2 regions of the Kinneretia sp. DJ1R-11 genome follow, and region 2 is predicted to be linked to the other one. Evidence: riboswitches for the same ligand, from Rfam matches in the RefSeq annotation. Region 2 holds a riboswitch; the other holds the start of a gene.

Region 1 (5,715 bases), on a different contig from region 2:
CGATGGCCGTGCCATTGGACTTCAGGGTGTGCTTTTGCGGCACGGTCAGGATCAGTTCCAGGGCGAAGTTCGGGGTCACGAAATAGCTGAAGTCCACTTCAGGGATGACCTTGTTGTTCACACTCAGGCCCAGACCAGTGCTGTCCTTGTTGGCCGAATCCAGATTCACGGCGCGCACGCGCACCAGCCAGGGGCTTTCTTGGGCGGCAGCGCTGAAGGAGGCGCCAGCCAGGGTGGCGATGGCCAGGGCGGCAGCGGCGGTGCGAGCAAAAGTCTTGGTGATCATTTTTTGGCTTCCTATGTATGGGATCAATCAAATCTGTTCCCGATGGAAGCCATTGAATCGCGGCGCGAGGGGTTAACCCTTGATCTGGCGCAAACGCAAAAAGGCCCTCGCGAGGAGGGCCGGTGCCACTTGATTTACCGCAAACAACTCAGCCAAGGCCGAGGCGTTTGCACAACGCCAGCGTCAAGGCCGATTGATTGAGCGTATAGAAGTGGATGCTGGGCGCGCCGCCGGCGATCAGACGCTCGCAGACGCGTGTCATCACCTCCAGGCCGAACTCGCGGATGCTGGCCACATCATCCATATAGCCTTCCATCTTCAGTGCCACCCAGCGCGGGATCTCGATGCCATCGCGGGCCGCGAACTGGGCGATGCGGGCGTAGTTGTGGAAGGGCATGATGCCCGGCACGATGGGCGCGTCCACACCGAGCTTGCGCACTTCGTCGACGAAGTGGAGGTAAGCATCGGGGTTGAAGAAGAACTGCGTGATGGCCGAGTTGGCACCGGCACGCATCTTGGCGGCAAAGTGCTCCAAGTCCTTGGCGGCATAGCGCTGCTGCGGGTGGTATTCGGGGTATGCGGCCACCTCGATCTGCCAGTCCGGGCCCTGGGTCTCGCGGATGAAGGCCACCAGCTCCGAGGCATAACGGAATTCACCGGCGGTGGCCGTGCCGCTGGGCAGATCGCCGCGCAGGGCCACCACGCGGCGAATGTTCTGCGCGCGGTAGGTGGCCAGGATTTCGGCAATGTTCTCGCGCGTGGAGCCCACGCAGGACAGATGCGGTGCGGCCTCATAGCCAGCTGCCGCGATGTCCATCACTGTGCTCAGCGTCTTCTCGCGCGTGGAGCCACCGGCGCCGTAAGTGACGCTGAAGTAATGCGGGTTCAGCACGCTCAGGTCTTGCACCACGGTCTTGAGCTTCTCGGTGCCCACCGGCGTGTTGGGCGGGAAGAACTCGAAGCTGACCGGCACGCGGGGTGTAGCTGTACTCATGGCGTTTCTTTCGCGACCTCGGGCGCTTGCGCCCAGAGGAAAAATTCCTTGTTGCCGTCACCACCGGTGATGGCACTCTCAAAATAGCCCCGCACCTGCCAGCCCTGATCTCGGGCGGCCTGGCGGGCCTGGGTTTCCAGCAGCGGGTATTGCTTGGCGTCCTTGACCAGGCCGCCGCGGGCCAGCGCTTTCTTGCCCAGCTCGAACTGCGGCTTCACCAGCAGCAAGACCTGACCCTGAGGGGCCAGCCAGGCCGCCAGATGCGGCAGGGCGCCTAGCATGGAGATGAAGCTGAGGTCGCCGACGATCAGGGCAAAGCCTTCGGGCGGCGCGTGCTGCACCAGGGCTGAGCCGGCCAGCTCGCGCACATGCAAATGCTCCAGCCCCACCACCTGGGGGTGCTGGCGCAGCTGCTCATGCAGCTGGCTGTGGCCCACGTCCACGCCCACGACCTTGGCCGCGCCCGCTTTCAGCAGGCAGTCGGTGAAGCCGCCGGTGCTCTGGCCCATGTCCAGCACCGTCAGGCCGCTCACATCCAGGCCGCTTTGCTGCAGCGCCCCCTCCAGCTTGAGCCCGCCGCGCGAGACAAAGCGCAGCTCCGCGTCATCGCTGACGCGCAGCTCGCAATGTTCCGGCAACTCTTCACCCGCCTTGCGGATCGCCTGCCAGTCCTTGGGCGCCCGCCACTGCGCCGCGCCGGCCGTAATCAGCCGCTGCGCCGCCGAACGAGTCGGCGCCAGGCCTTTGGAAACTAACAGTTGATCAGCGCGCATAGGTGAAAAGGAAACTCAGTCTTGCAGGGCGTAGCGAGCGGTGCTCAGGCTAGGCGCGGGCGGATCCGCAGACCGGAACGTAGCTCGGGCTACGTGAGGATCTGCGGAGGGACCCGCAACGACGCCTGAGCGCCGCGCAGTAGCCCCACGCCCATCAATAGCGGTAGGTGTTGGGCTTGAAGGGGCCAGTCTTGGGCACACCAATGTAAGCGGCCTGCTCCGCCGTCAACTCACTCAGCTGCGCATTCAGCGTGGTCAGCTGCAGGCGAGCGACCTTCTCGTCCAAGTGCTTGGGCAGCACATAGACCTTGCCGATGTCGTAAGCGTCCTTGTGGGCGAACAGTTCGATCTGGGCGATGGTCTGGTTGGCGAAGCTGGACGACATCACATAGCTTGGGTGGCCCGTGCCGCAGCCCAGGTTCACCAGTCGGCCCTTGGCCAGCAGGATGATGCGACGACCCGAGGGGAAGATCACATGGTCAACCTGCGGCTTGATCTCGTCCCACTCGCAGGATTCCAGCGAGGCGACATCGATCTCGTTGTCGAAGTGGCCGATATTGCAGACGATGGCCTGGTCCTTCATGGCCTCCATATGCTCGCGACGGATCACGTTTTTGTTGCCAGTGGCGCTGACAAAAATGTCAGCCTTGTCGGCGGCGTACTCCATGGTGACGACGCGGTAGCCTTCCATGGCGGCCTGCAGGGCGCAGATCGGGTCGATCTCGGTCACCCAGACTTGGGCCGAAAGGGCGCGCAAGGCCTGGGCCGAGCCCTTGCCCACGTCACCGTAGCCGGCCACCACGGCGACCTTGCCGGCGACCATCACATCGGTGGCGCGCTTGATGGCGTCCACCAGCGATTCGCGGCAGCCATAGAGGTTGTCGAACTTGCTCTTGGTCACCGAGTCATTGACGTTGATGGCGCGGAACAGCAGGCTGCCCTTGGCGGCCATCTCGTTCAGGCGCAGCACGCCGGTGGTGGTTTCCTCGGTCACGCCGATGATCTCGGCGCTCTTGCGGGTGTACCAGCTGCCGTCCTGGGCGACCTTGGCCTTGATGGCGGCGAACAGGATGCGTTCTTCCTCGCTGCCCGGGTTTGCCAGCACGCTCAGATCCTTCTCGGCCTTCTGGCCCAGATGCATCAGCAGGGTGGCATCGCCGCCGTCATCGAGAATCATGTTCGGGCCTTCACCCGCCTCGCCTTTGCCGGCGAATTCGAAGATGCGGTGGGTGTAGTCCCAGTAGTCTTCCAGCGTCTCGCCCTTGTAGGCGAACACCGGCGTGCCCTTGGCAACCAGGGCGGCGGCGGCCTGGTCCTGGGTCGAGAAGATATTGCAGGAGGCCCAGCGCACTTGTGCGCCCAGGGCCTGCAGGGTCTCGACCAGCACGGCGGTCTGGATGGTCATGTGCAGCGAGCCGGTGATGCGAGCACCCTTGAGCGGTTGCGTGGCGGCGTACTCGCGGCGGATGGCCATCAGCGCGGGCATCTCGCTCTCGGCGATGTTCATTTCCTTGCGGCCCCAGGCGGCCAGGCTCAGGTCCTTGATCAGGTATTGGTCGGCGGCCAGCGGGGTGGTGGTGATGGCGGTAGTCATCGGACAGCTCCTTCATGCGAAATATGAAGCCGCTGTCGTCATCGCCGGGGGGAAAGGGTGTCCAGAAGGACAGGCCCGGAGTTCCGAACCTTGCAAACCGATCACCCACGCGAAAACGTCAGCGGGTGAGCGCGGTTGCCATATGGACAGGGCCGAGAGGGGAGGGGCCGCTGTGCAAATTTTTCCGAGCCTGGCCCAGGTCCAGCGAGCCGGATCCAGGTTGCAACGCTCCTCGGAACGCCTGAATTCTAGCCGCATCACTGCAAGTCGCGAGCGGAACAAGCGGGGAATCCCTGGCTAATCGCCGGGCCGGGGTTTCTTCAGCCTGGCTGTTCCATGCCGAGAAAGCAGGCCAGCTTGCTCAGCTCTTGCTCCAATGCCTTGGCAAAGGCCGGGTCGGCGGGCGGGTGGCCTTGCACATAGCCCAGCTGCGCCTGCAGCCGGCCCTCGGTCGCACTGACATTGCCCCAGCCGATCACCTCGCCGCGCCAGAGCAGGGGCAGGGCGTAGTAGCCGAGTTTGCGCTTGGGCGCCGGGGTGTAGGCCTCAAAGCGATAGGCCCAGCCCCAGAAGCGCTCGAAGCGCAGGCGGTCCCAGACGATGGGGTCGAAGGGGGCCAGCAGGCGCGCGGCCTCGTCCAGCTTCCAGCGCTTGGAACTGGGGTTCTCGCCCTCGGGCCAGTACCAGATCTGCCCCTCGACCTCGGCCTGGGGCCAGGTCTTGCGCGCCATGGCCAGGGTTTGGCGCAGCTCGCCGCGCAAATGCGGTGCGCCGTAGCCCAGCAGGCTGCAGAGCTGGCCCAGGCTGCGCGAGGGCAGGGGCGCGTACTTGGCCAGCACCAGCTCTAGCAGGGCCTGTGCTTTCTCATGCGGCGAGCGCGGGTCGGCCTCGTGCACCACGGCGCTGTAAACCCGCTGCCCTTGCTCCCGTTGCTGTACGCGCAGCAAGCCGCGGTAGTGCATGGCGTCGAGCAGATGGGTGGTGGCATTGCTGCTGCCGCCCCAGGCATTGCGGGTGGCACCGAGCTGAAACTCGGCCTGGATCTCGCGCGGGTGGCAGGGGCCATGGGACTGGATGAATGCCTGGATCTCGGCCGCCTGGGCGCGGGTCTTGGCGTCCCAGCTGCGCTTGGCGCTGCGCGGGTGCATGAGCTTGAGGTGCTCGCGCGGCAGGAAGCCGTAGTTGACCAGGCAGTCTTCTTCCACGGCCAGGCGGGCATAGCGCCGCTCCAAGTCGCCGGCGCGGTAGTCTTTGACGCGGTGCCGCAGGGTCAGGTCTTGCGCGCGGGCCGGGGCGCGGATCGGATCCGCCTGCACAAAGCCCAGACGCTGGATGGCCTGCGGCAGGCTGGTCGGCTTGAACAGGCTGCGGGCCACGGCATGGCGCCGCAGGTCTTCGAGTGTGATGGTCTTGCTGTTGACGCCCATGAGCGGCCCTCCTGGGCGCGGAGCATAGGCAAGGGGCTGTGGTTTTGTCCAGCTGTTTCAGTGCTTGGGTGTGGCGCGCAGCAACTCCCTCTGCTCCACCGTGTCGAGCAGCATTTCGTAGCTGAAGAAACGGTTGCGGCCATGTGCCTTGGCCGTATAAAGCGCGTCATCGGCGCGAATCAAGAGGCCCTCGGCCGTGGTCGACGCGTCGGGAATGCAGGTCGTGATGCCGCCGGACAAGCTGACGTGGCCGGCGACGGGCGAATCCGGGTGCGCGATATGGGCATGGGTCACGAGATGGGTCAGGGTGCGGGCATAGGTCATGGCGCCCGAGCGTGGTGTGTTGGGCAGGACCAGGGCGAACTCCTCACCGCCATAGCGGGCCACGCAGTCGCTCGGGCGGCGACAGGCCTCGCTGAGCAGTCGTGCCACTTGGCGCAGGCAGCTGTCGCCCTCCACATGGCCCAGGCTGTCGTTGTAGCGTTTGAAGAAGTCCACATCGCAGAGAACAAGCGTCAGCGGCGTGCCTTCCCTCCTGGCTCGCCCGATTTCTTCATGCAGCCTGGCGTCGAGCGCGCGGCGGTTCATCAGTCCGGTCAGGCTGTCAATGCTGCTCAGCTCCTGCAATTGCGCGTTGGCCC
Region 2 (5,715 bases):
TGAAGCCAAGAGCCGACATCCATTCGCCAACGGCCTGCTTGTAGCAGGCCGTTTTGCTTGTCAAGCTGCGGATTACCTGAGCGTAGTTCCTTGGATGTGAAGTATTTGTGTCGCTGTTAACTTGTGTGCTCGATGGCGGACGGGAGTTGTGCGCCAAACGAGGGATGCAGATCCGGGGTTTGGACGCCCTGGGCTGCGGGTAACGCAATTCAATGACGGAGTGGAAATGAAAAAACTGATTCTCTTGAGCTTGTTGGCTGCCGCAGGCGCCGCACATGCTGACGTGATCTACAGCAATGGCCCGGTGGTGGGCGGCAATGGCTTGTCCGTGCTGACCTTGCCGGCCACGACTTTTGGCTTTGGTGCCAACACGACCGCAGGTCTGGCCGTGGCCGACGACTTCACGGTTGCCGCTGGCACTGTGTGGAATGTGCAAAGCCTGGACTTCTTCGGCTACCAAACTGGTTCCACCGGCTTCACCTTCACTGGCGCCACCTGGAGCATCGTTTCCGGCGACGTGAACACCGGCACCGTGGTGGCCTCAGGCAGTGGCGCCGTGACCAACGGCGGTCTGCAAGGCTACCGCGTCACCGAAACCACGCTGACCAACACTCAGCGCGGCATCTACAAGGCCAACGCTGACGTCAGCGACTTCCAACTGGCGGCTGGCAGCTACTGGCTGCGCTGGAGCCTTACCGGCTCCCTGGCTTCGGGCCCCTGGGCGCCGCCGACGTCCGATGCACGAGAAGGCAATGCGGCTCAGGCATCCACCACCTCTAACGGCAGCTTCAATCAGCTGATCGATGCCGGCTCCACCCTGACGGTGGAACTGCCCTTCGGCGTCAACGGCACCATCGCTGCTGCCGTGCCGGAGCCGTCCAGCTATTTGCTGATGCTGGCCGGTGGTCTGGCCGTGGCCGGTGTGGCACGTCGCCGCCGCCAAGCCCAGTGATCTGAGCTGCGCGCTGCGCAGATCGCCAAAAGGCCTGCTCTGCAGGCCTTTTTTTCGTCCGGAGGGTGTTGGAGTCAACCGTGCTTCAGCCTGGCACAGTCGAGCGTTCCTACAATGTCGCCATGAACACCTCAGCCAGCACCTACACCCGCGGCGGCCGCCTGGCCGAGATCATGCAAACGCGCATTGCCATCCTCGATGGCGCCATGGGCACCATGATCCAGCGCTACAAGCTGAGCGAGGCCGATTTCCGTGGCGCCCGCTTTGCCGAGCACGCGACCGATCTCAAGGGCAACAACGACCTGCTGGTGCTGACCCGGCCCGATGTCATCAGCCAGATCCACGAGCAGTACCTGGCCGCCGGTTCCGACATCATCGAAACCAACACCTTCGGCACCACCACCGTGGCGCAGGAAGACTATGGCCTGCAGGCTCATGCCTATGAAATGAATGTGGCCGCGGCCCGCCTAGCCCGTGCCGCCTGCGACAAATACAGCACGCCAGACAAACCGCGCTTCGCCGCCGGCGCCCTCGGCCCGACGCCGCGCACCGCCAGCATCAGCCCCGATGTCAACGACCCTGGTGCTCGCAATGTCGATTTTGACACCTTGCGCGCCGCCTACTACGAGCAGGCCAAGGGTTTGCTGGAGGGCGGGGTTGATCTGTTCTTGGTGGAGACCATCTTCGACACGCTCAATGCCAAGGCGGCCATCTTTGCCTTGGATGAGCTGATGGAGGACACCGGTGAGCGCCTACCCATCATCATCTCGGGCACGGTGACCGACGCCTCAGGTCGCATTCTCTCGGGCCAGACCGTGACCGCCTTCTGGCATTCGGTGCGCCACGCCAAGCCCCTGGCCATTGGCCTGAACTGCGCGCTGGGCGCCACGCTGATGCGCCCATACATCGAAGAGCTGGCCAAGGCGGCCGGTGCGGTGGCGGTCAGCTGCTATCCCAATGCCGGACTGCCCAACCCCATGAGCGACACCGGCTTTGACGAGACGCCCGATGTCACCGGCCGGTTGATGAGCGAGTTCGCGCGCAGCGGTTTTCTCAATATCGCCGGCGGCTGCTGCGGCACCACGCCCGATCACATCGCGGCGATCGCCAAGGGTGTGTCGGCCTACCAGCCACGGCCCTCAGGCTCCAAGTTCCTGAGCCAGCTGAGCGAACAAGCTGCCTGAAAACCCAAGTCTGACTTCAGCTGGCCCCGGCCAGCTTGAGCAGCTTGTCGACGTTGACGCGCAGCTTCAGCTCATGCGGCGCCAGGCTGGCCGCGATGGCTTGGCTGGCCAGTCGGGTGTCGCGCGGCACCGGCTCGCTCAAGGGGTTGCCGCTCTTGCCGAGCAGGGAGGCCACCAGGGGCTCGGTGGCACTGTGGCCGCGCTTGATGACCATGCCAACCTCGCCATTGGCCAGACGCACCAAGCTGCCGGGCGGGTAAAGGCCAGTGGTCTTGATCAAGGCCGCACCGGCTTCGTCGGGTTGCTTCAGCTCATCCAGGAAGACGGCGCGCGCGGCCGAGGCGCCAGCCATAGCCTGGCGTGAACGCCGTGGGCTCAGCCGGGCACCAAAGATGTCGATGCGGCGCAGCACACGCGCCAGCTGTTCGGCCGGAGCGCGGCCGGCCAGCGGGCCGGGGCCGGCGTCGTGATGCAGGCAGACAGTCTTCAGCCAGAGTTCAGACTTGACCCCCAGGCTGCCGAGCAGCTCGGCGCTGCGGTCGCCATGCGAGACCAAGGCTTGCTGCTGGGCATGGCTGGGTCCGTCCTCCTGGGAGGCCAGGCGATCCTGCTGGACGGTGATGCTCAGGTTCATGCTGAGCGCTGCTTGCGTGAGTGCCAGGCGCCAGTCTTCGGGCCAGCCCAGCTGGCGTGCGCAGAGTTCCGCCAGCACCAGGCTGAGCAGGGCGTGGCGGTCGCTGTAGCTCTGGAAATCCAGGCTGGCCTCGAGGATCAGCAGCATCAGGACGGCATCGGGCTTGGCATTCAAGCGCGCCAGGGCATCGTTGTGCAGTTGCTGGAAGCGCGGCTTGAAGTCCTCGGCTTTCGGCTCACGCAGCAGGCTGCGGGCATGCATCTGCAGATCGGCCCAAGCGGCCTGTTCGCCGAGCTCGACCTTCTGCGCCTTTTCCTGGCGGAAGTCGGCCTGCACTTTGACGATGTCAGCGAGCACCGCGCCCTGGTGCATCAAAGTGTCCATCTTGTGCGCCAGGGCGCGTTGGTACTCCTTGGTTTCATGGGCCTGGACCCAGGCACCGCGGGCGATCAGGGCTTGCACCTGGGGCGTGTTGGGCAGGGGCTGTCCGGCGGCGAAGAGCAGATTGCCCTCGGCGTCGCGCAGGGCGAAACTGAGCACCTGGCCGATGCGCAGGCTGTTGGGGGGGAGTTGGATCAGGTCCAAGATGGTCGTTCAGGGTTCACGGTAGATTGTCGGCATTTGCCCGGCTTTGCTTGAGTTCGGACACAGTGGGGTGCGTAAAATGCAGCTGTCCGAGGAGCGTTGCGACGGGTTCACACACTCAGCCAAGTGTGCCGCCAGGCTCGGACAGGTGCAGCCCGGGGAAACCGCAGGGCCGGCGCCCGGCAACGACGCTCACCGATTCCTCTGTGTTTTCTTGATTGAGCACGTGCGGGGCTGCGGTGAGTACGCGGCTCCGCCTTTGCGACAAAGGCCGCCATGACCCACACCACCTCCCCCGCTGCCGCATCGATTCCGCCCGCCATGAAGCTCTCGGGCCTGGAGCCCGTGCAGATCGGCGCCGGCACGCTGTTCGTCAATGTCGGCGAGCGCACCAATGTGACCGGCTCCAAGGCCTTCGCCCGCATGATCCTCAACGGCCAGTTCGAGCAGGCCCTGGCGGTGGCACGCCAGCAGGTGGAGAACGGCGCCCAGGTCATCGATGTGAACATGGACGAGGCCATGCTGGACAGCCAAGCGGCCATGGTGCGCTTTCTGAATCTGATCGCCGGCGAGCCCGAGATCGCCCGCGTGCCCATCATGATCGACAGCTCCAAATGGAGCGTGATCGAGGCCGGCCTCAAATGCATTCAGGGCAAGGGCATCGTCAATTCCATTTCGATGAAGGAAGGCGAGGCCGAGTTCCGCCGCCAGGCCAAGCTGGTGCGCCGCTACGGCGCCGCGGCCGTGGTCATGGCCTTTGACGAGCAGGGCCAGGCCGACACCTTCGCCCGCAAGATCGAAATCTGCGAGCGCGCCTACAAAATCCTGGTGAACGAGGTCGGTTTTCCGGCCGAGGACATCATCTTCGACCCGAACATCTTCGCCATCGCCACCGGCATCGAAGAGCACAACAACTACGCGGTCGACTTCATCGAAGCTACGCGCTGGATCAAGCAGAACCTGCCCGGCGCCAAGGTCTCGGGTGGTGTTTCCAATGTCTCCTTCAGCTTCCGCGGCAACGACCCGGTGCGCGAGGCCATCCACACGGTCTTCCTGTACCACGCCATCCAGGCGGGCATGGACATGGGCATCGTCAACGCCGGCATGGTGGGCGTCTACGACGACCTCGATGCCGAACTGCGCGAGCGTGTCGAAGACGTGGTGCTGAACCGCCGCCCAGATTCTGGCGAGCGCCTGATCGAGGTGGCCGAGCGCGCCAAGGGCATGGCCATCGACGACACGGCCCGGCTGGCCTGGCGCGCCGGTGATGTGAACCAGCGCCTCAGCCATGCCCTGGTGCATGGCATCACCGATTTCATCGACGCCGACACCGAGGAAGCCTGGCAAGCCATTCAGGCCAGCGGCGGCCGGCCCCTGCATGTGATCGAAGGCTCGCTGATGGCCGGCATGAATGTGGTCGGCGATCTCTTCGGCGCCGGCAAGATGTTCCTGCCCCAGGTGGTCAAGTCGGCCCGCGTGATGAAGCAGGCGGTGGCGCATTTGCTGCCGTACATCGAGGCCGAGAAGAAGGCCTTGATCGACGCCGGCGGCGAGGCCAAACCCAAGGGCAAGATCGTCATCGCCACCGTCAAGGGCGATGTGCACGACATCGGCAAGAACATTGTCACCGTGGTCTTGCAGTGCAACAACTTCGAAGTCGTGAACATGGGCGTGATGGTGCCCTGCCAGGACATCCTGGCCAAGGCCAAGGAGGAAGGTGCGGACATCATCGGCCTGTCTGGCCTGATCACGCCCAGCCTGGAGGAGATGCAGCATGTGGCCGCCGAGATGCAGCGCGACGAGCATTTCCGCTCGCGCGGCACGCCGCTCTTGATCGGCGGCGCCACCTGCAGCCGCGTGCACACCGCCGTCAAGATCTCGCCGCATTACGAAGGCCCGGTGGTCTATGTGCCTGATGCCTCGCGCAGCGTCGGCGTCTGCAGCGATCTGCTCTCGGACGAGCGCGCCGCCAAATTCATCGCCGACCTGCGCAGCGATTACGAGCAGGTCCGCCATCTGCATGCCAATAAAAAGCAGACGCCCATGGTCAGTCTGGCCGAGGCACGCGCCAACAAGCATGCCGTGGACTGGGCTAGTTATCAGCCGCCGGTGCCCCAGTTCATCGGCCGCCGCGTGATCCGCAACTACGACCTGGCCGACCTGGCCGAAGCCATCGACTGGGGCCCGTTCTTCCAGACCTGGGATCTGGCCGGCCCCTTCCCGGCCATCCTCAAGGACGAGATCGTCGGCAGCGAGGCGCAGCGTGTCTTCAGCGATGGCAAACGCATGCTGGAACGCCTAATCAAGGGCCGCTGGCTGCAGGCCAATGGCGTATTCGGCCTCTACCCCGCCGCCCAGGT

Evidence for each region. A riboswitch is a leader RNA that binds a small molecule or an ion and turns the genes downstream of it on or off. The one in region 2 is predicted to bind S-adenosylhomocysteine.
Region 1: another riboswitch for S-adenosylhomocysteine. It lies ahead of ahcY (adenosylhomocysteinase); the one in region 2 lies ahead of metH (methionine synthase).

The regions. Positions count from the first base shown of each region.
Region 1 covers NZ_JAJIRR010000001.1:232,624-238,338, reverse strand. Annotated here, with positions in the region: gene LNV23_RS01000 (OmpW/AlkL family protein) at 1-286, opposite strand, end outside; gene metF (methylenetetrahydrofolate reductase [NAD(P)H]) at 435-1,280, opposite strand; gene LNV23_RS00990 (TlyA family RNA methyltransferase) at 1,277-2,053, opposite strand; gene ahcY (adenosylhomocysteinase) at 2,208-3,647, opposite strand; S-adenosyl-L-homocysteine riboswitch at 3,768-3,887, opposite strand; gene LNV23_RS00980 (DNA glycosylase AlkZ-like family protein) at 3,968-5,074, opposite strand; gene LNV23_RS00975 (GGDEF domain-containing response regulator) at 5,132-5,715, opposite strand, start outside.
Region 2 covers NZ_JAJIRR010000009.1:189,214-194,928, reverse strand. Annotated here, with positions in the region: gene LNV23_RS16155 (PEP-CTERM sorting domain-containing protein) at 227-952, shown strand; gene LNV23_RS16150 (homocysteine S-methyltransferase family protein) at 1,075-2,136, shown strand; gene LNV23_RS16145 (HD-GYP domain-containing protein) at 2,153-3,355, opposite strand; S-adenosyl-L-homocysteine riboswitch at 3,441-3,556, shown strand; gene metH (methionine synthase) at 3,632-5,715, shown strand, end outside.